One region of the Paenibacillus campi genome, then DNA from elsewhere that is predicted to be linked to it. Evidence: predicted binding sites of a transcription regulator. Region 1 holds the regulator's gene; each other region holds the start of a gene.
What was found. Region 1 encodes CtsR, which represses protease genes until heat stress. Its sites were predicted from a motif close to ATGGTCAATAAAGGTCAAACA; they were not measured.
Positions count from the first base shown of each region.

Region 2: a site for CtsR is predicted at 1,764-1,784, ahead of U1I11_RS02330 (ATP-dependent Clp protease ATP-binding subunit). Genes of this name have one in related genera too.
Region 3: a site for CtsR is predicted at 2,113-2,133, ahead of clpP (ATP-dependent Clp endopeptidase proteolytic subunit ClpP). Genes of this name have one in related genera too.

Region 1 covers NZ_JAXSQZ010000013.1:7,949-14,987, reverse strand. The annotation lists gene clpC (ATP-dependent protease ATP-binding subunit ClpC) at 1-2,065, opposite strand, end outside; gene U1I11_RS20345 (protein arginine kinase) at 2,085-3,158, opposite strand; gene U1I11_RS20340 (protein-arginine kinase activator protein McsA) at 3,172-3,696, opposite strand; gene U1I11_RS20335 (CtsR family transcriptional regulator) at 3,723-4,181, opposite strand; gene serS (serine--tRNA ligase) at 4,954-6,393, shown strand; gene U1I11_RS20325 (carbohydrate ABC transporter permease) at 6,957-7,039, opposite strand, start outside.
Region 2 covers NZ_JAXSQZ010000001.1:599,080-606,118, forward strand. The annotation lists gene U1I11_RS02320 (acid phosphatase) at 1-902, shown strand, start outside; gene U1I11_RS02325 (hypothetical protein) at 1,193-1,570, shown strand; gene U1I11_RS02330 (ATP-dependent Clp protease ATP-binding subunit) at 1,980-4,142, shown strand; gene U1I11_RS02335 (polysaccharide deacetylase family protein) at 4,438-5,505, opposite strand; gene ade (adenine deaminase) at 5,658-7,039, opposite strand, start outside.
Region 3 covers NZ_JAXSQZ010000007.1:30,683-37,721, reverse strand. The annotation lists gene gap (type I glyceraldehyde-3-phosphate dehydrogenase) at 1-207, opposite strand, end outside; gene U1I11_RS16365 (sugar-binding transcriptional regulator) at 470-1,498, opposite strand; tRNA gene U1I11_RS16360 (tRNA-Arg) at 1,745-1,819, shown strand; gene clpP (ATP-dependent Clp endopeptidase proteolytic subunit ClpP) at 2,247-2,843, shown strand; gene U1I11_RS16350 (PdaC/SigV domain-containing protein) at 3,129-4,310, opposite strand; gene U1I11_RS16345 (SIMPL domain-containing protein) at 4,696-5,448, opposite strand; gene U1I11_RS16340 (stalk domain-containing protein) at 5,733-6,206, shown strand; gene U1I11_RS16335 (HPr family phosphocarrier protein) at 6,418-6,687, opposite strand; gene whiA (DNA-binding protein WhiA) at 6,839-7,039, opposite strand, start outside.

The DNA.
Region 1 (7,039 bases):
TACCCTTCATATTGTTGTATTCTGCGCCGGAATCGATCGTCGCTGTAAAACCAAGCGTCGTATTGCGACGGATCGCTTCGGCACCTACGTTAGAGGTTAGAATGATCAGCGTATTACGGAAGTCAACGACACGACCTTTGGAATCGGTCAGACGACCATCTTCCAGCACTTGTAGCAAAATGTTGAACACTTCCGGGTGCGCTTTTTCAATCTCATCCAGCAATACAACAGAATATGGTTTACGGCGTACTTTTTCGGTCAACTGTCCGCCTTCTTCGTAGCCTACATATCCCGGAGGGGCACCGACGAGACGGGAAGTGGAATGTTTCTCCATATACTCGGACATATCGATGCGGATAATCGCATTTTCATCGCCAAACATCGATTCGGCAAGCGCACGTGCCAACTCGGTTTTACCGACACCGGTTGGACCGAGGAAAATGAACGAACCCATCGGACGTTTCGGGTCTTTCAGTCCGGCACGCGCACGGCGGATCGCACGGCTGACAGCGACAACAGCTTCATCCTGACCGATGACACGCTCATGCAGCAAGCTTTCCATATTGAGCAAACGATCGGTTTCTTCTTCCTTCAGCTTCGTTACCGGAATACCGGTCCAGTTCGCTACGATATCCGCGATATCTTCAGGCGTCACTTCGGAATCGGTACGACCTTGTTTCTCTTTCCACTGATTGCGAGTCGTATCCAGTTCTTCACGAATTTTCTGCTCGGTATCGCGCAGTGCTGCCGCTTTTTCAAACTCCTGGCTTTGTACAGCCGCGTCTTTTTCCTTACGGATATCTTCAAGACGGCTTTCCAATTGCTTCAGGTTAGGTGGGATCGTGTACGAGTTCAGTCTTACTTTGGAACCCGCTTCGTCAATCAGATCAATCGCTTTATCCGGCAGGAAACGATCGGTAATGTAACGATCCGACAGCTTCACTGCCTGCTCGATCGCTTCATCGGTAATTTTTACGCGATGATGGGCTTCGTAACGATCGCGCAGTCCCATCAAAATTTGAATCGCTTCTTCCGGTGAAGGTTGATCGACCGTAATCGGTTGGAAACGACGTTCCAGCGCGGCGTCTTTTTCGATATATTTGCGATATTCATCCAGTGTAGTTGCACCGATACATTGCAGCTCGCCACGTGCCAGTGCAGGTTTAAGGATGTTGGAGGCGTCGATCGCACCTTCCGCCCCACCTGCGCCGATCAATGTGTGCAGCTCGTCAATGAACAGTACGATATTGCCAGCCTGGCGAATTTCGTCCATAATTTTTTTGAGGCGGTCTTCAAACTCACCGCGATATTTCGTACCGGCAACAACGGAACCCATATCCAGCGTCATGACGCGTTTGTCACGCAGCGTTTCCGGAATTTCATTGTTGATGATCTTCTGTGCGAGACCTTCAGCGATGGCTGTTTTACCAACGCCTGGCTCACCGATCAATACCGGGTTATTTTTCGTACGACGGCTCAGCACTTGGATGACGCGCTCGATTTCTTTGCTGCGTCCGATTACCGGGTCCAAATTGCTGTCTTTGGCAATTGCCGTCAGGTCGCGGGCGAGACTATCCAATGTCGGCGTGCTCACATTGGCAGGTGTGCCGTGATGACTCGATACGGCTTCATTGCTGCCCAGAAGCTGCAATACTTGTTGACGCGCTTTGTTCAGGCTGATGCCCAAATTGTTCAGTACTCGGGCAGCGACGCCTTCACCTTCACGGATCAGACCGAGCAGGATATGCTCTGTACCCACATACGTATGACCAAGCTTACGCGCTTCGTCCATCGACAGCTCGATGACTTTTTTGGCGCGCGGAGTGTAAGCAATATTCGTAGGTTGCTCTTGGCCACGACCGATTAACGATTCAACCTCGTCCTGAATTTTTTCAAGTCCAAGACCGAGACCGATTAACGCTTTAGCGGCGATGCCTTCGCCCTCACGAATCAATCCGAGCAAAATATGCTCTGTACCGATGTTATTATGACCGAGACGAACCGCTTCTTCCTGTGCCAGGGCCAGGACTTTTTGCGCCCGCTCCGTAAATCTGCCAAACATCATATTCAAGCACCTCCACGGTTTAGTCTTCTGCGTGTACATCACTTAGTGTATCGCGGATCATCTGCGCCCTGTACATATCGCGTTCTCCTGATCCCATTTTAACACCGAACGTTTTCTGAAGGAAACCCGGTTGTGTCATAATCAGCAATTCGTTCATCTGACCTGCCGAAGCACGGTCGATCAAACCGAGGTCCACACCGAGCCGCACATCGGATATGCGCTGAAACGCTTCCTTCGCATCCATCATCGTTGCATACGTCAAAATGCCATACGAGCGCATAATCCGGTCGGTAATACGCAGGCGCGATTCGCCCAGCAGCCGACTGCGTGCATGTTGTTCGTATTCGATAATCTGCATGACTACACTGCGCAAATTATCGATAATTTCCTGTTCAGACAGACCGAGTGTAATCTGATTGGAAATTTGAAAAATATTCCCGAGTGCTTCGCTACCTTCACCATACAACCCACGCACTGCCAAACCGACCTGCGATACCGCTGCTAAAATGCGGCCGATCTGATTCATAATCGCCAATGCAGGCAAATGCAGCATGACCGATGCGCGCAGCCCGGTGCCCAAATTAGTCGGGCAACTGGTCAAATATCCACGCCGATCATCAAACGCATAGTCAACGACACGTTCAAATGCATCATCGATCGCGGTAGCACGCTGCCATGCTTCTTCCAATTGGAAGCCCGGATACAAACACTGGATGCGCAAATGATCTTCCTCGTTGATCATAATGCTCACCGATTCATTCTCCGCCAGCAATACCGCTCCAGCGCGTGAGTCATGGATCAAATTCGGACTGATCAGATGCTTCTCCATTAACACTTCCTTGTCCACATCATCCAGCTCATCCAACATAAGCGGTTCAAACGGTCCCTGCGCTTGCACACCTTCATCATGCAGCGCAGCGGTCAGTCGTTCACGCACTTGCTGGGCTTGCTCGGTGGAAGCGATAATCGGGAATGGCTGATGCACCAGATTGCGGGCAATTCGCACCCTGCTGCTGATTACAACGTCCGCATAATCTCCGCCTTTTTGCATCCATTCACTCAAAGGCTTTTCGGTAAAACGGAGATTCGACATACGTCATTCCTCCTTATAACTCCTGTGAAATTTGCTTGTCCAGCTCGCGAATCTGATCCCGCAGCTGCGCTGCCTGTTCAAATTCTTCTTCAGCGATACGTTGCTGCATTTGCTGGCGCAGCTCGTTCACCTGCTGCCTTGCTTTGATCTGTTTACCTGCACGAGCAGGCAGTTTTCCCGCATGCGCGGTACTGCCATGCACACGCTTAAGCATCGGATCAAGCTGACGGTCAAACGTTTCGTAACACGAGCTACAACCAAACCGTCCCAGCTTACGGAACTGTGCATAGGTCATTCCGCATTCCGGACATTGCAGCTGCTGTGTCGGCATACCGGTCGCCTTCGCTTTGTTACCTGCATCAAAATCCATCAATCCGGATAACAGATTATGGATAGAAAAGCCGCCGGAAGTGCCTGGGATCAGCTCTCCCTTTTCACGCGCACAATGCTCGCAAATGTGAAACTCAGTCTTTTCGCCATTTACGATTTTGGTGAAATGCAGGGTAGCCGGTCGCTGCTGGCATTCCTGACAAATCATTCAAGTAACCCCCTTCTCCCGAGTGATCAAGAACCGAGCAAGGCGATTAACATCGCTTTCATCATTCTTGCACGCACTTCATCTCTATAGGGAAGATTGATTGAAATGACATCTCTACATACAACCGCACGCATCAGTTCAGCTTCACGCTTGGAAATAAGCCTTGCTTCCGACAGCTGATAAATCAGCCCTTCGGCAGCGCTCTGGCTCATACTTTGACCGATACTTTCGTGGATATGGGTATGAATCGTCGATTGCGCAGGTAGCTCAATCCGCCGAATGCGAATATAACCGCCGCCACCACGCTTACTTTCCACCAGATAGCCTTTTTCCAGCGTAAAGCGAGTGCTGATTACATAATTGATCTGTGATGGTACACAGGAAAATTGGTCAGCCAAATCATTACGCTGAATTTCCAGTGCGCCTTCACCTTCCTGAAGCATGCGTTTTAAATATTGTTCGATAATGTCGGAGATATTACGCATCGTATCCTCCTCCATGTATAGTTAAAACATGAATTCGTCAATGATAATATCAAAGTCCACATAAATAACAATTAACCATATCATTCATGGTCAGAAACGAATGCATAACACAGTTATTGTGACATTTAGGTTACTATTTCCAAATATCACAACATCCATTTCCAGTGTTTATCATTCCCCAACACAAGATGCAATGAACAGGAGTTTGCCTAGCAAAATATCGTTCCTGTGGCTAACAGTAATGAAAGCCATTGCTCGCTGACTTTGACTTTCTTTGACTTTATAATATTATACCATAAAATTCCGGTTTGCCAAGAGGAGAACGGTGTTTTGGTGTTTTACAGTGTGATCTTTGATTTGCTTTTCTTCAGCAAAGTGTTTGGCTTTGAGAAGCAGTACGCAAGCTTATGATGGAAAGTATCATTTATATCCGCTTAACATTCATCCTGTTGACTCCTTCCTCCACATCCTGTACACTGTGACAAAATCCATATTCGGCAAATCGCCTGTGAAGGGAATCCAACCCGGAGGCGTTCTCGTCAAGGCGTTACTGCGATATAGCATCATGATCGGTTGCAGTAATGTCCCTAAGTTAAACGGTATTCGCCCGTTATCGCGGAACCTGAGTGGATCGGAGGCTGTTGTCTCTGATTAAATTGGGTGGCACCGCGAGCAGAACGCTCCTCGTCCCAAGTTGATGAGGAGCGTTCTTTGTGTTTTGCCAAATAAGCGGCAGCGCAGATGCTGCCCTCTGCCAAAGGAGCGAATACCGATGTTAGACATTCAGTACATCCAGCAACATGCCACTTTGCTACAGGACATTGCCACCAAAAAACATATCCAGCTGTCGATTGACGAGCTACTGCACACGTATCAGGCGCGCAATCAACTGATGCAGCAAATGGAGCAGCTACGCCAACAGCGCAATCAGCTTACCCGCCAGATCGGCGCACAGATGAAACAACAGCAAACAGCTGCCAAGACGAGCAGCCACAATCATCCTGCTGAACGTCCACAGACGCCAATCGTGTATGCCAACGATGATCGTGAACAGAGTGCCAAGGCGAGCGGTACACTCCCAACAGCGCACCAGCACGCTTATGCGCATGCTCCAGCCGATGCCGAGCAAATGCGCTTACTCGCCAAACACATCAATGCGCAATTGCAGCAATTGGAACCGCAAGCTGAACGGATTCAGCAACAATACGATACATTAATGAATCTTGTGCCCAATATCGTCGCGCCGGATACACCGGATGGACAGTGTGATGCAGACAATGTGGTGCTGAAGCAATATGGAACCGTGCCGGAGTTTCCTTTTCCGCTTAAAGATCATGTTGAACTTGGTGAGCTACACGGTTTATTTGATACCGCGAGAGGCGTGAAGGTGAGCGGTAGCCGCCAGTATTATTTAACAGGCAACGGTGTGCTGCTGCATCGTGCTGTACAGCAACTTGCCTTTGATCTGCTGCTTGGCAAAGGTTATACACCGCTGGAAGTGCCGATGCTAGTTAGAGGCGCAGCGCTGCAAAATACCGGCTTTTTCCCGCTCGGCATTGAGCAAACGTTTAAAATCGAAAACGAAGATCACTGGCTAACCGGCACATCGGAAGTCGCGCTCGTCTCGTATTATCAAAATGAAATCGTCGATCTCAGCGCTGGCGCCATCAAGCTGGCTGCCGCTTCGCAAAGTTTCCGCAGCGAAGTTGGTTCGGCGGGTAAAGATGTGCGCGGATTGTACCGTGTACACCAGTTTGCCAAAGTGGAACAAGTCATTGTGTGCGAAGCCGACCCGCAGCAATCAGAACAGATTCATGCGGAAATTACCGCCAATGCGGAACAACTGTTGCAATTGCTAGAACTGCCATACCAAGTTGTCGCCGTCTGCATCGGTGACATGTCGCAAAAAACGTACAAACAATACGATATCGAAACATGGATGCCCGGTCGTCAGGCGTATGGCGAAACCCATTCGTCGTCGAATTTGCATGACTTCCAAGCGCGCCGCGCTAATATTCGTTATCGGGCAGCAGACGGCAAACTGCGCTATTGTCACACACTCAATAACACCGCTGTCGCTTCGCCGCGTATTCTGATTCCGTTGTTGGAAAATCACCAGCAGGCAGATGGAAGTGTTTATATACCGGTGGCATTGCGTCCGTATTTGAATGGGATGGAGAAGTTGGAAATGGGGGTAGCGGATTGTGATTGATCGTTTGTGAAATACAGTTAATTTTAGCAGTGTGCAAACAGCCCGCTTTTACGCGGGCTGTTTGTGTGCTGTTGTAATTTCCATGTCCTCGCACGGAGAGCGACGCTAAAGCACATTTAGCTTACATTAATGCATTACCAATTTCAATCCACGCCCTCGCACGGAGAGCGACTGCGGGCACTTTCACCCCTTACACCACAAGGCATTTCACACCCAAAAGTGCGAACCTCCCTTTTAGGGTAGCCGAAAAGTCAGCAAAACACAATAAAAACGCCGCAATCCCTTGCCCAGCAAGGAGTGCGAACCTGCCAGGGATTTCATGTGAGCTTGGGGTTCGCACTTTTTGCATCCTTTTCCCACACTTGCCTTGCACGCTTCACTCGTTCTTCACAGCCCGATCCCTATTTTAATATCGCTCATTCCTAAGCTCATCCATCTTACAACAACAACAAAGCCGCTTCCTCAACCGAAGCGGCTCCATTTCAACACCAACATACCGACTACTCTTATCCTTAACTACATCCAATCGCTTTCCCACTGTCCATCCGACCTTTCCCCCACACTCACCCCTTCACCGATCCGGCAGCCAACCCTTCCACAATCCGGTTACTAAGCAGCAAAAACGCCACCAAAATCGGCACAATAC
Region 2 (7,039 bases), on a different contig from region 1:
TGAATGATCCGGACAATAAGCAGTTGAAGCAGGCGGCATATACGCAGGCACAGCAGGTACTTGCTGATCAACAGGGCACAGGAACCGACCGTTTTGCCAATTATGTCTCTAATAAACAAGCATACAATGAGCGTTTAACCTACGGTTTCCCGCAAGTGTCTGCGACAGACAAGCCAGTAGCAGTGCCTAAAGGTGCCGAAGTATTGCTGGAAACACGTCTGCCATATTTGAGTGATGCACAGCGTCGCTCGGTACTGGCAACAACCGGTTTGGCATCCGGTTATCCGGTGTTGGATGATCCGGAAGGTTGGGGCAGATTGAATCTGTTTGCGGCAGCAGATGGATTTGGTGCTTTTCCGAATGATGTAATCGTTACGATGGATGCTGCCAAAGGCGGTTTTAATCGTCAAGATACGTGGCGCAACCGTATTTCCGGTAAAGGCGGTCTGACCAAACAGGGGAGCGGTACACTGCAACTGGCAGGCAAAAATAGCTATACTGGCGCAACGATTGTGGATGCAGGTACGCTGGAAGCCAAAAACGGTTATGCATTTGGACGTGGTAATGTGTCCAATGCAGGCGGCGTACTGTCCGAGCAAATCAACGGCTGGCTCGTTATCGGTGGTAATTACAAACAATCGCCTAAAGCTACACTAGAGCTGAACATCGGCAGCAAAGCGGATTTGCTTAAAATTGACGGTACCGCTATGTACGGTGGCAAGCTACAGCTGAATTTTACGAATAGTTATATTCCTGCTAACGGCAGCAAAATTATAATTAGCGCACCAACAGCTAAACACGGTCAATTCGCCTCCGTCCAAGTAACCGGTCTGCCTAAAGGTTATAGTGTGAAGCCGGTCTACAGTAATACAAGCGTGAAGCTGCAAGTCGTATCCAAATAATTTGAATGTTGTTATTGCGAATGATACGGATCGTTTGCCTAAAGCCTAATAAATGATTCATTTCATCGGCTAAGCTCGATACTATGCGATGTATATGTGCTGATGGTTGCCAACAAACCGAATAAACGATGGAATTGATCCCCCTTCCAGCCTCGGGAAATTATGCTGGACAGGGGGGTTTTTATCGATAAATGGCTAGTAAAATGGATGGAATATGATCATACTGAGTGTAAGTGGGACACATAATGAGCATGGAGTGTGCTGCTGCTTACATCAAAAGGAGGATTCTAATGTCTTATAAATATGTGCAATACGAGCTTACGTGCGGCAATGGAACATATGCCAATGAAAGTCTGAATGCTTCATTATTTCAGGAGCTGATTAGCGAGCTGGAACTGTATGATTTTATCGTGTTGGAGCCGTCCGTTCCGCTTGAAGGCAGTCTGTATTTGCAAGCGACAACGCTTGAGGAAGCAACTGCACGTAGACCACAGATCATAGTGGAGATTCGTGTGCAGCAAAAGCAAGATTTGCACCCATTCCGGCATTATCGGCTAATGACGGAGCATAATGAGCGAGTATTGCGCTTGTTTTTAGAGTATTGGGGAGAGCAACGTTTGCCAGATGTGGAGCTTGACGGTTGGCAAGAAGTGACAGACGAGTTCTAGAGGATATGCTTTGAAAACGAGTGCTTGCTTAGTTAATGGAATGGAGCGGATGGACTGACGGCGGTTACACGTCGGCATTAATAAGTTGTATACAAAAATATTTTCGGAAACTATCTGTAATCTATTGACATTATACGTAGATGCGGTATAATAGTCAAAGAAAGTCAAAGTCAGAAAGAGTTGATCAAATATCAAATTGACCTTTTCTGACTATAGTAGTTTAAGTTTATAGTTATGTAAGTTTATCGCATTTTAAGCGATTGTATTCCAAGTCGCAGCTTGTTGTATGCTGTGCCCGCTGATTTGGGTTTACATGATCAGTGGTATGCTGTTCGTTCCAATTCGAATGTAGTGCTGAATCTTTTCCGTAGCAGATACGGAATTTTATTAATGAAAGGGGTAATGATTCATGCGTTGTCAACATTGTCATCAAAACGAAGCAACTGTTGGAGTTCAATTTACAGTTAATCATAAATCGGAAAAAATGTTTCTCTGTCAAGATTGTTATGCCAAACTGAATAGCGGTGTTCCTTTTAATACAGGCTTTGGTTCGTCCGGTCAAGGCAAGTCACCGTTGGATGAGTTTTTTAAAGGTTTTATGCAATCGCCGTCAGCACATGCTAACGGTGCTGCAAGTCAGCCCGCGGCTGGCACGCGCACACAAACCCGTCGCGGCGGAGGCGGTATACTTGATCAGCTTGGTCGCAATCTGAATGATGCGGCGCGCGAAGGTCGAATCGATACGGTGATCGGGCGCGATGAAGAAATCGAACGTACGATTGAAATTATTAATCGCCGTAACAAAAACAATCCGGTATTGATCGGTGAACCAGGTGTTGGTAAAACAGCTATTGCCGAAGGGTTAGCATTGCGCATTATCGAAGGCAAAGTGCCATCCAAGTTGCTGCACAAAGAAGTGTATTCGCTCGATGTCGCTTCACTCGTAGCTGGCACCGGTATTCGCGGACAATTTGAGGAAAAAGTCAAACAACTGATCGCCGAACTGGAACAACGTAACAATGTGCTGTTGTTCATCGATGAGATTCATCTGCTCGTTGGTGCCGGTTCTGCCGAAGGTTCGATGGATGCGGGCAATATGCTGAAACCTGTACTCGCCCGTGGCGATTTGCAGGTGATCGGTGCCACAACATTGAAAGAATATCGTCAAATTGAAAAAGATGCTGCACTAGAGCGTCGTTTCCAGCCGGTCATGGTCGATGAGCCAACCGTAGAAGAAACGGTGGCGATTTTGAACGGGCTGCGTCCTAAATATGAGCAATACCACGGTGTACGTTATGCGGACGAGGCGATCGCTGCTTGTGTACAACTGTCCCATCGTTATATTCAAGACCGCTTTTTGCCAGACAAAGCGATCGATCTGCTCGATGAAGCAGGTGCCAAGCTGAATTTGGCGGCTTCAGCGAATGATGACAGCCAGCTGCGTAGTCGCTTAGAGCAAGTGCGTGCAGCCAAAGAACAGGCGACCGCTGCCGAGCAATATGAACGTGCTGCCGAGCTGCGTGATGAGGAAGCTATTTTGCTGGAAAGCTTAAGCAAAGGGATTAGTGCCAGCGCACCGTCTGAAGTGCTTGTGCAACATATTCAGCAAATCGTAGAACGCAAAACCGGCATTCCAGTCGGCAAGCTGCAACAAGATGAACAAAACAAAATGAAAAATCTGGCAGCTCGTCTGGAAGGCAAAGTGATCGGTCAGCAGGAAGCGGTCGAAAAAGTCGCCAAAGCGATTCGTCGCAGCCGTGCCGGGTTAAAACAGCAACACAAACCGATCGCCTCATTCCTGTTTGTCGGCCCAACTGGGGTCGGTAAAACCGAACTGTCCAAATCACTTGCCGAAGAACTGTTCGGTCAAAAAGATGCGATGATTCGACTCGATATGAGTGAATATATGGAGAAACATGCCGTGTCCAAGCTGATCGGTTCGCCTCCAGGTTATGTCGGTCATGACGAAGCCGGTCAATTGACCGAGCGTGTACGCCGCAATCCGTACAGCATTATTTTGCTTGATGAGATTGAAAAAGCGCATCCTGATGTGCAAAATATGTTTTTGCAAGTGCTGGATGACGGACGTTTGACCGACAGCCAAGGGCGTACGGTAAGTTTCAAAGATACCGTAATCATTATGACATCGAATGCAGGTATCGTAGATAAAAAGATGACGGTCGGTTTCTCGGCACCAAAAGCCGATCAAACCCGTTCATTGCTCGATTCGCTGGGCGCTTATTTCCGCCCGGAATTTCTGAATCGATTTGATGCGATCATTCCGTTTGCTTCACTGAAACAAGATGATCTCGTCCAGATCGTTGATCATATGCTGGATGACATTGAGTCCACATTGAGTGAACAGGGCATTGTGCTGCATGTGTCGGATGAAGCGAAGCAAAAGCTGTCCCAGCTTGGCTACAATCCTGACTTTGGCGCCCGTCCGTTACGCCGCGTAATCCAGCAATATGTGGAAGACGGCATTACCGATCTGGTGCTCGATGATGAGCAGGTGCAAAGCATTCAGGTTGAAGTACAAGACGATATGATCCAGGTCGTCAAAGCTAGTTAATGCCGGCGCTGACGAGCAGGAAGGCAGCTTACTGCTATTACAGCATGGCAATTTGATTGAGCGGTGAGCAGGGTGAATACTGGATAATTGCTGTAAATAAACAATTTGAAATAGGAAAAGCACCGCCCCCTCCCGGCGTGTGAATAGCGGATATGCCAGTTGGCAATATGCTATCATGCACAAGCAGGAGCGATGGAGCGGTGCTTTTTGATCGTGTGTTGTCATGCTTTTGGTTGTGTTTCGTTAAGCTGTCATTTGGCTGTCAGCCGTATCGTGTATACGGTTATGCCAATGATTAATGGTGTATTTCCACTGAATTAATATCTTCACGTCCGTTATGTTGTACTTCGTCCGGCAAGTACAAATTATGCCCTGGCTGTTTGTTCTCCCAATAGATGGAAGCGTACAAACGCTGTGGGCTAACGAGCGGCGAGCCGCCATTAATGCGTGGGATGGCGAGCGGATTGTCATTACGGGATGCTAAACCGAGCGTCGTCGTAAACGCATATTTAATACCTTCATCTTTGGCAATTTGCTGCACTTCAGGTGTGTACAAACCGTACGGATACGCAAACGAATCGATCGGATGCGCATTTAGCGTTTTTAACTGATCGATACAGGTGGACAGATCGGTACTGATACGTGCTAAATATTCGCCTGGCGATTCTTTGGTGCCATGTTTGACGAGCGGTGCAGTTAGCGCATCGGTTGTGGCGCTCGTTTTGTAATGTAGATGATTCGTATGCACTTGCACTTCCGTATTAGGATCAGCGGCGATCATACTTTTGATTTCCTGCCGTGTCATATGCGGTGTATAAACAAGCGCCCCTTTGCTAAAGTCACCGGTAATGACAAAGCTGACGCCGGAAATGCCACGCTCTTTCATAATCGGATAAGCGGTTGTATAAAAGTTTTCGTAACCATCGTCAAATGTGACCAGTACGGCATTTTCCGGCACTGAGCCACTTTTCATAAAGGAACGGAATTGCTGCAATGTAATGAAATTCATCCCTTTGGAACGAAGAAAATCAAGCTGAGCGGCAAACTGATCCGGCGTAATAATATCGCCGCCTTTTTCCGTCGGACTCATATCGTGATACATCAATACCGCTACATGGTCGTCATACAACTTTGTTTTTGGAACGTGGTTAAATTGCTCTACCGGAGGCAGCTCGCTTTCCGATAGTGTTGCTGGCGTAGCGGATGTATGGTTACTAGAGTGATGTGATTCCGCTTCTGTGCGAGTTTCTGTACCAAGCACTCTTTCTAGAGGACCATTGTCCAAATAGAGGGCGAGTAGAACAGCGGCTGCGCCAACGAGAAATGCGCCTAAAGTGAGTAAAATTGTTTTAAACCATACCATGATCGAATTCCCCTTTGATCTCTGTAATAGGACAGTTTCTTAAATGTATATCGGCTAGGTGATAGGTAGAGATTAGGGGGGAATTCAATTTTGTTAGCTGTTTTAAACTAAGTTTGTCTCATTGTACATATTTTTGTCGATTGTCGTCTACGTTATGTCTGCGGCAGGGAATGCGGCTGATACGTAACCTCAACGTCAATATGGCGACCAGCTGCAAAATCAAACAGCCCCAGATCGGTCAGCTTCAGCGTCGGGATTACTGGCAAGGCTAGAAAAGACAACATTAGAAATGGATCATAATGCTGTGCGGCTCCGATTTGCCGCAATGCTTCACGCAGCCCTGCCAGCTGCATATACACTTGCTCATACGGAAGCTGGGACAGCAAACCGCCAATCGATAGCGGTAATGAAGCGAGCACTTGATCTCCATCAATGACCGCCAGCCCGCCACCAAGCTCGGTCACATGACGAATCGCTAGCAATAGTTCTTCATCCGATGCTCCTGCGGCGATCAGATTATGCGAATCATGCGCAACGGTCGATACGATCGCACCGCGTTGCAGCTCAAAGCCTTTTACAATCGCCCGCCCGATATGCCCTGTCGCGCGATGCCGCTCCGCCACAATCAGCTTGAGCAAATCGCGTTCGATCGATGGAGCAAACTGCCCGGCGACGATATCCACTCGTTCCTGTGTATGACGAGTAACGATCGAATTAGGAATAATTTCGATAATATTGCATAACTCGGAATGGAGTGGCAACGCGAGATCATGTTCATGCATAGCAGCCATATGGCAGCGCGACAATGCCGATGTATCGGTTTCACGATCCGAAGCTACCGCTGGAAAAGCGGATGGTTGTAATTGGTGATTGGTCACGACCGGTTGACCATTTTTATACACGCTGTGTATCGTTAACTGTTCCAGATCGTCCAGCAGTACCAGATCAGCAATATACCCCGGCGCAATCGCACCGCGATCACGCAAACCAAAACATTCGGCAGTGTTGAGTGTTGCCATCTGAATCGCGGTGACTGGCGGCAAGCCATGACGAATCGCCAGTCGCACATTATGGTCGACACTGCCTTCGTCAAGCAGATCGTCGGTCAATTTATCATCGGTCACAAATATACAACGGCGTGCATTGTACGGTGTGACAGCTGGCAAAATCGCTTCCAAATCTTTGGTCGCTGTGCCTTCGCGGATCATCACATACATACCGAGTGCAAGCCGCTGTTTGGCTTCCTCGGCGTTAATACATTCATGATCGGTACGAATACCTGCTGCCGCATACACACCGATTCCATCGGCTGCAATCCCGGCGGCATGTCCATCGATCCGTTTGCCATGTGTATGAGCGGATACAAGTTTGTCGACCATGCCCGGCTCCGCCTGCGACAATGCGCCATAATCCATCACTTCCGCTAACCCAAGCACACGCGGATGATCGTAAAAAGGTTCCAAATCCGCTGCTGTCAAACGAGCGGCACAGCTTTCAAATGAAGTGGCAGGCACACAAGATGGCAGCATAATAA
Region 3 (7,039 bases), on a different contig from region 1:
TTTGCCGTTTACTTTGAAGAAACCGTCGTGTACTTCAACGTCACCGTTGAATTTACCTTGTGTTGTATCATATTTCAAAAGATGTGCCAGCATTTTAGCATCTGTCAAATCGTTGATTGCTACAACTTCAATACCTGCTACGTCTTGAATACGACGGAAAGCAAGGCGTCCAATACGTCCAAAACCGTTAATACCAACTTTAACCATGAGTAAATTCCTCCCAGAAATAAGTTTGTTGAAATTTATGCAATCAAGACATGGCTGCTTGAGCCAGTCGAGACAGTGATAATAGAAGTACGATCGTTTGCGAGTGCAAACATCCTTGTTCATCTTGTGTTTAAAGTTCGCTAAGACTGTTAGAAGTTCGTTAACACTGTTAGAAGTTCACTAACACCGTTAGAAGTTCACTAACACTAGAAATGAACATGTGTTGGCGGGCGGCTGCCGGAAAAGGGGTTGTAGCCGTAGCTTACAGTTCCTTTACGATCTCCCGTGCAGCAGCCTCATCGATGACCAGTATATCCTCCTGGCCGAATTTAAGTACAGCGTGAATCGAGCTTGCTTTGCTGCGACCGCCGGCGATGCCGATTACAATTTCCGCATTGGCGATATCTTCAAGCTGCAAGCCAAGCGTCAGCATATGATGCACCGTCTGACCTTCCGCATTAAAGTAATGCCCAAACGATTCCGCCACCGCTCCTGCACCGCGAATTTCTTCGACGAGCTGCGGATCAAGGCGCCGCCGCCGAACCATCTCCATCGCATCACCGATGCCATGAATGATAATTCTAGCACGGCGAATGAATTCGACGATCTCGCGTATATTCTCATCCTCGTACAACAGCTCGTATGCGTCTTTACGCAGCAAGTCGGGTACATGCAGTAGCCGGTACTGTGCGCCTACCCGCTTCGCCATTGTCGATACGATGGAATTCGCCTGGTATTCCATATTTTCGCCAAGTCCGCCTCTTGCCGGAACGAACCAGGCATTCCTGAGCGGAGCTGGTAAGGTTGGGCTCAATTGTTCAGCCACCTCCGCCAACGTAAACCCGCCGGTTACAGCCACAATATCATCATCGCGCATCACACTGAGCAGCGCTCGTGCGCCTGCTCGTCCCAGATTCTGCTTCGTACTAACCGAAGTGTCGCTATCTCCAGGCACGATCATGACTTGCTGTAGTCCGTAAGCTTCACGAATACGATCCTCTAAAACGGACAAACCAAGTAGCTCCTCCATTAGCGGTTCCAGCTCATCAAGCAGTTGTCTGCCTGCATCGCTCACCCGCATCCCAGTGCTCTCAATTTCCAGTAGTCCCTGCGCCTTGAGCAGATCGGTTTCGGCGCGCAGTACGCGCTCTGTCATGTTCAGAGAAGCTGCGAGTGATCTGCGCCCAACTAACCCTGTCATCATAACCTGATGCAAAATCGCGTATCTTTTTTTTAGTACGTCGGTGAGATCGGGCAGAAGCTGCTTTTGTATTTCCAATAATTTTCGCATGCTTTCCACTCCTGCAACTTATCTCGCTCAGTGTAATTGTGATTCATTTTAACCAGGCTTAGTTATATGGACTCAAAATGTCCCGGCATAACTTTTTAAGTCCCACATCTATATTAACCAATTTTCGATGTAGAAGCAAGTATGGACGACAACTATTTATGGAAGGTTGGCGTAATAATTTTTGTAAGGGCATACCTTGCTTTTTAAAGTTGTTTCATCTATAATCATTCTTGCTGTTGCTTATTTGCGCCCGTGGTCCAATGGATATGACGTAGGCCTCCGAAGCCTGAGATCCAAGTTCGATTCTTGGCGGGCGCGCCATTTTAATTTTTACAATTGTGTACTTTTGCTGACTGAGCGGTTGTGCAAACTGTTTCGGTTTGATTCCAACAGTTTGGGATCAGTATGATCATGTATCACATAACGTTCCATTATCAGTTATAGCAGACAATTGTTAACTACATACATGTTTTATGTTGCGGAAATGATCCGTGCTTGATCGATGTTAACCAGCAGATGCTGGTTATTTTTATATGTGCCGATCATAGTGTAACTATACAAACTCTCTGTTTATTAACCTAATTTCCAGTAAATTAGGCATTTTTAGGATGGATAGTTTGACTTTCTTTGACTTTTAGTTTGAACTAACCTATAATGTGGTAAGAACAAATGATTATGGTCATTGTTTGACCTGAAATTCCACTATATAATGACATTTATGATGATCGTAACTTAAGGAGGGTTTCTAGTGAGTTATATCCCAATGGTCGTTGAACAGAGCAGTCGAGGCGAACGTGCCTATGATATTTATTCCCGTCTGCTGAAAGACCGCATTATCTTTCTCGGTTCGGAAGTGAATGATGTAGTAGCGAACGCGATTATTGCACAAATGCTGTTCCTGGAAGCCGAAGACCCGGAAAAAGACATTCACCTTTACATTAACAGCCCTGGCGGTTCCATTACCGCAGGTATGGCGATTTACGATACAATGCAATTTATTAAAGCCGATGTGTCCACGATCTGTGTTGGCATGGCGGCAAGTATGGGTGCATTCCTGCTCAATGCCGGTGCAAAAGGTAAACGTTTTGCATTGCCTAACAGTGAAGTGATGATTCACCAACCGCTCGGTGGTGCACAAGGTCAAGCGACCGATATCGAGATTAGAGCGCGTCGTATTTTGAAAATGCGCGACAAGCTGAACAAAATTTTGGCTGATCGCACAGGCCAGCCGCTCGATCGCATCGAGCGCGATACCGATCGTGACTATTTCATGACCGCTGCCGAAGCTGCCGATTATGGTCTGATCGATAAAGTGATCGAAAAAACACCTCCACAGGGCATCTGATTACGATTCCTGTTCGAATGGATAGAACAAACAAAAGCTGCAATGGCATGAGCCGTTGCAGCTTTTTGGTATGCCGATAGGCGGATAAGCACAACAAACTAGACGATCTATGCGCTCTGATGCTCTGATTCGATTAGGTTGGCAGCTCCTATGATGGCAACATACAGCTCCTCCTACATCAATAATTTAGCTTTATTAGGTTACATGAAGTGGAATAGAAAAACCGGGCAATTCGCGCGACTTGTCGTCTACACAGATTACCCGGTTTGGATAAAACAACAGCTTTTATTGATATGCTTTCAGCGGATTCGTGCCTTTTTTCAGCAATTGGCTAAATGTGAAATGGAATTCCGGATTGCCGGATACGCCTGGGGCGATATCGTATTTTTGGAAAAATACATCAAAACCGCTATCGGTCAGATAGTAGTTATCCAGATACGTGCTGGAGTTTTTGGTCAGATCATTGAATTGTTCCAGCGAATAGCCCATCGTATCGCTTTGTTTTTTAATGTCGCTTTGCAGCATTTTTTTGATATCTTGGCGGTAGGAAGGATTGGATTTCAGCAGATCGTCCAGTTTGATCGCTTTGCCATCTTTGATTGAGAACGTCATGCCTGTCATCAAGTTATCGCCATGCGCACCGCCGAGGAACTGATAATCGGTCAGCAGGAAGCTAATCACACCGTTCTGGTTGTAGGTCACTTGATAACCGCCATCGATTTCATAGCTCATATCTTTGGAATACGGAGCGCCTGCTTCTTCAACCTGCTTTTTCGTCACGGCAAGATATTGATCAAAATGCGCTTTCAGCGCTTTGTTGATCGCCGTTTGCGCCGCCTCATTCGTCAGACCGCTCACAACCGGATAGATCACATCGACGGTAGTGTATTTATTGTTGATCGGATCGGCAAGCTTTGTTGGCGTTACGGTCAATGCGTTTACACCTACGGTGGTGAAGTTGACGGTGTTGGTCGCTTTGTTCCAGACAGTACGATAACCGAATGGCTCAGACAGTGCCTTTGCTTCTACATACGATACCCCTTTGACCACTTGACCGTCATAGCTTGCGCCAAGTGCGCCGCCATTAAAGGTAACAAACAGATTGTCAGTATCGGCATCACTATAGATCATATAAGCGGACGTTTGCTTGCCTTTTGTGACGATAACATTATGTGTTTTGGCATCATAAGTAACCGTAGCACCCAGCGCCTTGGCGGCGTCTTTCAGCGGCACCAGCGTTTTGCCGGCTTTGCTAAGCATGCCCTGCGTCGATACGGCTTTACCTTCTACTTGTACATATACAACGGATTTGTTCACTTTTTGGCTTGTTGTTGCCGCTGCATAGGCGGAAGGAGCGCCCCCTGGCAAAATAGCGATTGTGCCTGCAGCGGCAAGCGTCGTTGCTAGCACCAGCGCGGCTATTTTTTGGAGATGGTTTGTACTTTTCAGTTTATGCTGCGTGTTCATGATCGATCTCTCCTGTTCTGTTTGTTTGATTTAAACTCAACATTGCTTAGTATATACGGCTTTGTAGCCTCTTGATTTACAAACTGCTTAAAACAGAGTGACAACATAGTCATTCAGCTCTTGCTAAAAGTAATAAAAATGTAAATAAATATGCTGTTGCCGAGCGGATTGCATAAAACGCACCGTTTCCATTTTTCGAATTGCTTCGGTTTAGCAAACAAGCAGTATACTGAAACGATGCTTATCATTGTACGTATTTACCTGTAATATGAAGCCATTGAAACAAAACTGCACAGCCTGTAGCAGCATCCGACTGGGGATGACTGTTATGACTGTGCAGCTTTGTATCGTATTTTACAAAAATGACATTTCCAACTTTGTGCGCTTACTTCATCGCATATTGAACCGTTAATGTCGCATTCAGTTCAATCATGCCTGGTTGAACCGATGTACCACCTGCACTCATATCGCTCGTAGCGGCTTCGGAACGCTGCATGACGATTGGCGGCATAACCGAGCCTGATTCACTCACCGATAATAGCTCGCCTAGTGTGCGATTAGCTGCTTTAGCAATCGAGCCTGCTTTGGCTGCTGCATTTGCCATCGCTTTGGCGATCACCTGATCTTCATACGTTTGCGGGTTTTCGACATCAAAGTTGACCGAGCCTACATTGTTAGCACCGGCAGCGGCTGCATCATCAAGCAACTGTCCGATTTTATCCAGATCGCGATATTTTACTTGAAGTGTATGATATGCAGTATAACCTGTAACTTTTTGCCCGTCCTTGTCGTTATAGTTGTAGTTGGGCTGAACATAAAATTGTACGGTTTGAATATCGGACTGTGGAATCGACCATTTTTTTAACAATGCGGTTAGCTTGTTCATCTTCTGTGCATTGGATGCTTGTGCTTTGGCAGCCGTTGCCGCCGTTGTCTGTGCTCCAATCGATACATACGCGATATCTGGCTTAACCGATAGCTTACCATCTCCGCTTACATTAATGACGCCTGTAGCCGCTGGCTGTGTCGTCTCAGCAGCATACGCCGAGCTTGCGCCTGGCAATGCGACGCTCATCATTACACCTGTAAGCAATGTACCTGCGAGTAACAGGGAAGTAATAGATTTGGTTCGTTTCATTCATCATTCACCCCTTCAGCTTGATACCTGGTAAACGATTAAGTAAAGGCAAATGTTGCAACAATTCCCGGCAATTTGGGGTATATAACAGAAAAGGGCTTAATTGCTAAGTCACATTCCGGCTCGCTATCGTATCGTTCGTCCTAAGCGTAGGCTATCACCATATCGCCGTACGCGATCTATCGCATCATTTTACATGAATCTCAACACATAATCCCGCCCGGTGCGTAACCTTATATGGAGCACATAGGAGACAGGGATAACACAAAGAGGGGAGCGTCACCATGTTAAACAAGAAATTTGTACGCCATTCCATGATGCTGTTAACGAGTATGCTGCTATTATGCAGCGTCGTCACTACAGCGAATGCGGCGTCTACTGAAGCAACGCCACGCGAGGTGAAATTGGAATGGAACGGTACACGTCTGCCGCAAAGCGGCTTGCTCATTGATGGCAGCACGATGATTCCGGTTGTCCTGCTACGCGATTCGATCGGAGTGACACTTCGTTATGAGCCAACTGTCAAAACATACACATTGCTGCAAAATGATGATCAGATCGATATGATTATGGGAACGGATGCAATCAATATTCGGCTGAACAACCACCAATGGAAAGGCCCGAATGCGCAAATTATTAATGGACGCATGTATGTGCCGTTTACAGTGCTGCGTGATGGCTTTGGCTACCAAAGTGCCTGGAATACAGCGCAAGTCAAGCTTAATTTTGCGAAAAAAGGGATTTGGCTAGAGGAATAGACATACTATACTAGCAGCAAAAGCTGCGGGACATTACGACATATGTATGCCATCTTATGCGTATTTCTTCCTCTTTGTAGACAAGTTTCCATGTCGTATACAGAAATTTCCCAATCGATGCACCGCTGTCCTACATTCCAAACGTATACCAAAAAAACCGCCACCCTATGGTGACGGTCGTCGCCCTTCAACAACGGATGAGGGGCTTTTTTTATTGGTTTTCCAGTTCTTCTTTGCTTACAAGACCGACTAAAGCGTTTACAGCCGATTCTGCATCCGCGCCCTCTGCACTAATGTACACTTCCGTACCGGAGCTGATCGCCAGGCTCATAATGCCCATAATGCTTTTGGCATTCACTTTTTTGTCGTCTTTTTCCACGAAAATTTCGGAAGAATATTTATTCGCTTCCTGTACAAACAGTGCCGCAGGTCTTGCGTGCAATCCCGTTTTCAAACGAACCACTACCGGGTGTTTGATCATGTGGCATTTACCCCCTATAATACGTATTCATTGCAATTTATAAGTTTATTACGCTGATGCCTTCAAAAGTGACACTTATTCATCATACTACATTATTATAACATGCGCTTTAGCAGAAAAAAATAAAGCCTCATTACGCATAACAGATATTTTAGACGAGATGCTCGTTACGCATCTTCTCCGCCAGCTCATCGATTTTACGCAAACGATGGTTAACGCCAGATTTGCTAACGCCGCCTTTGAGCATTTCGCCCACTTCTTTGAGATTCATATCGGGATGCGCAAGCCGAATTTCAGCTACTTCACGCAGCTTGTCCGGCAACTGCTCAAGCCCCAAATAACGCTGGATTAG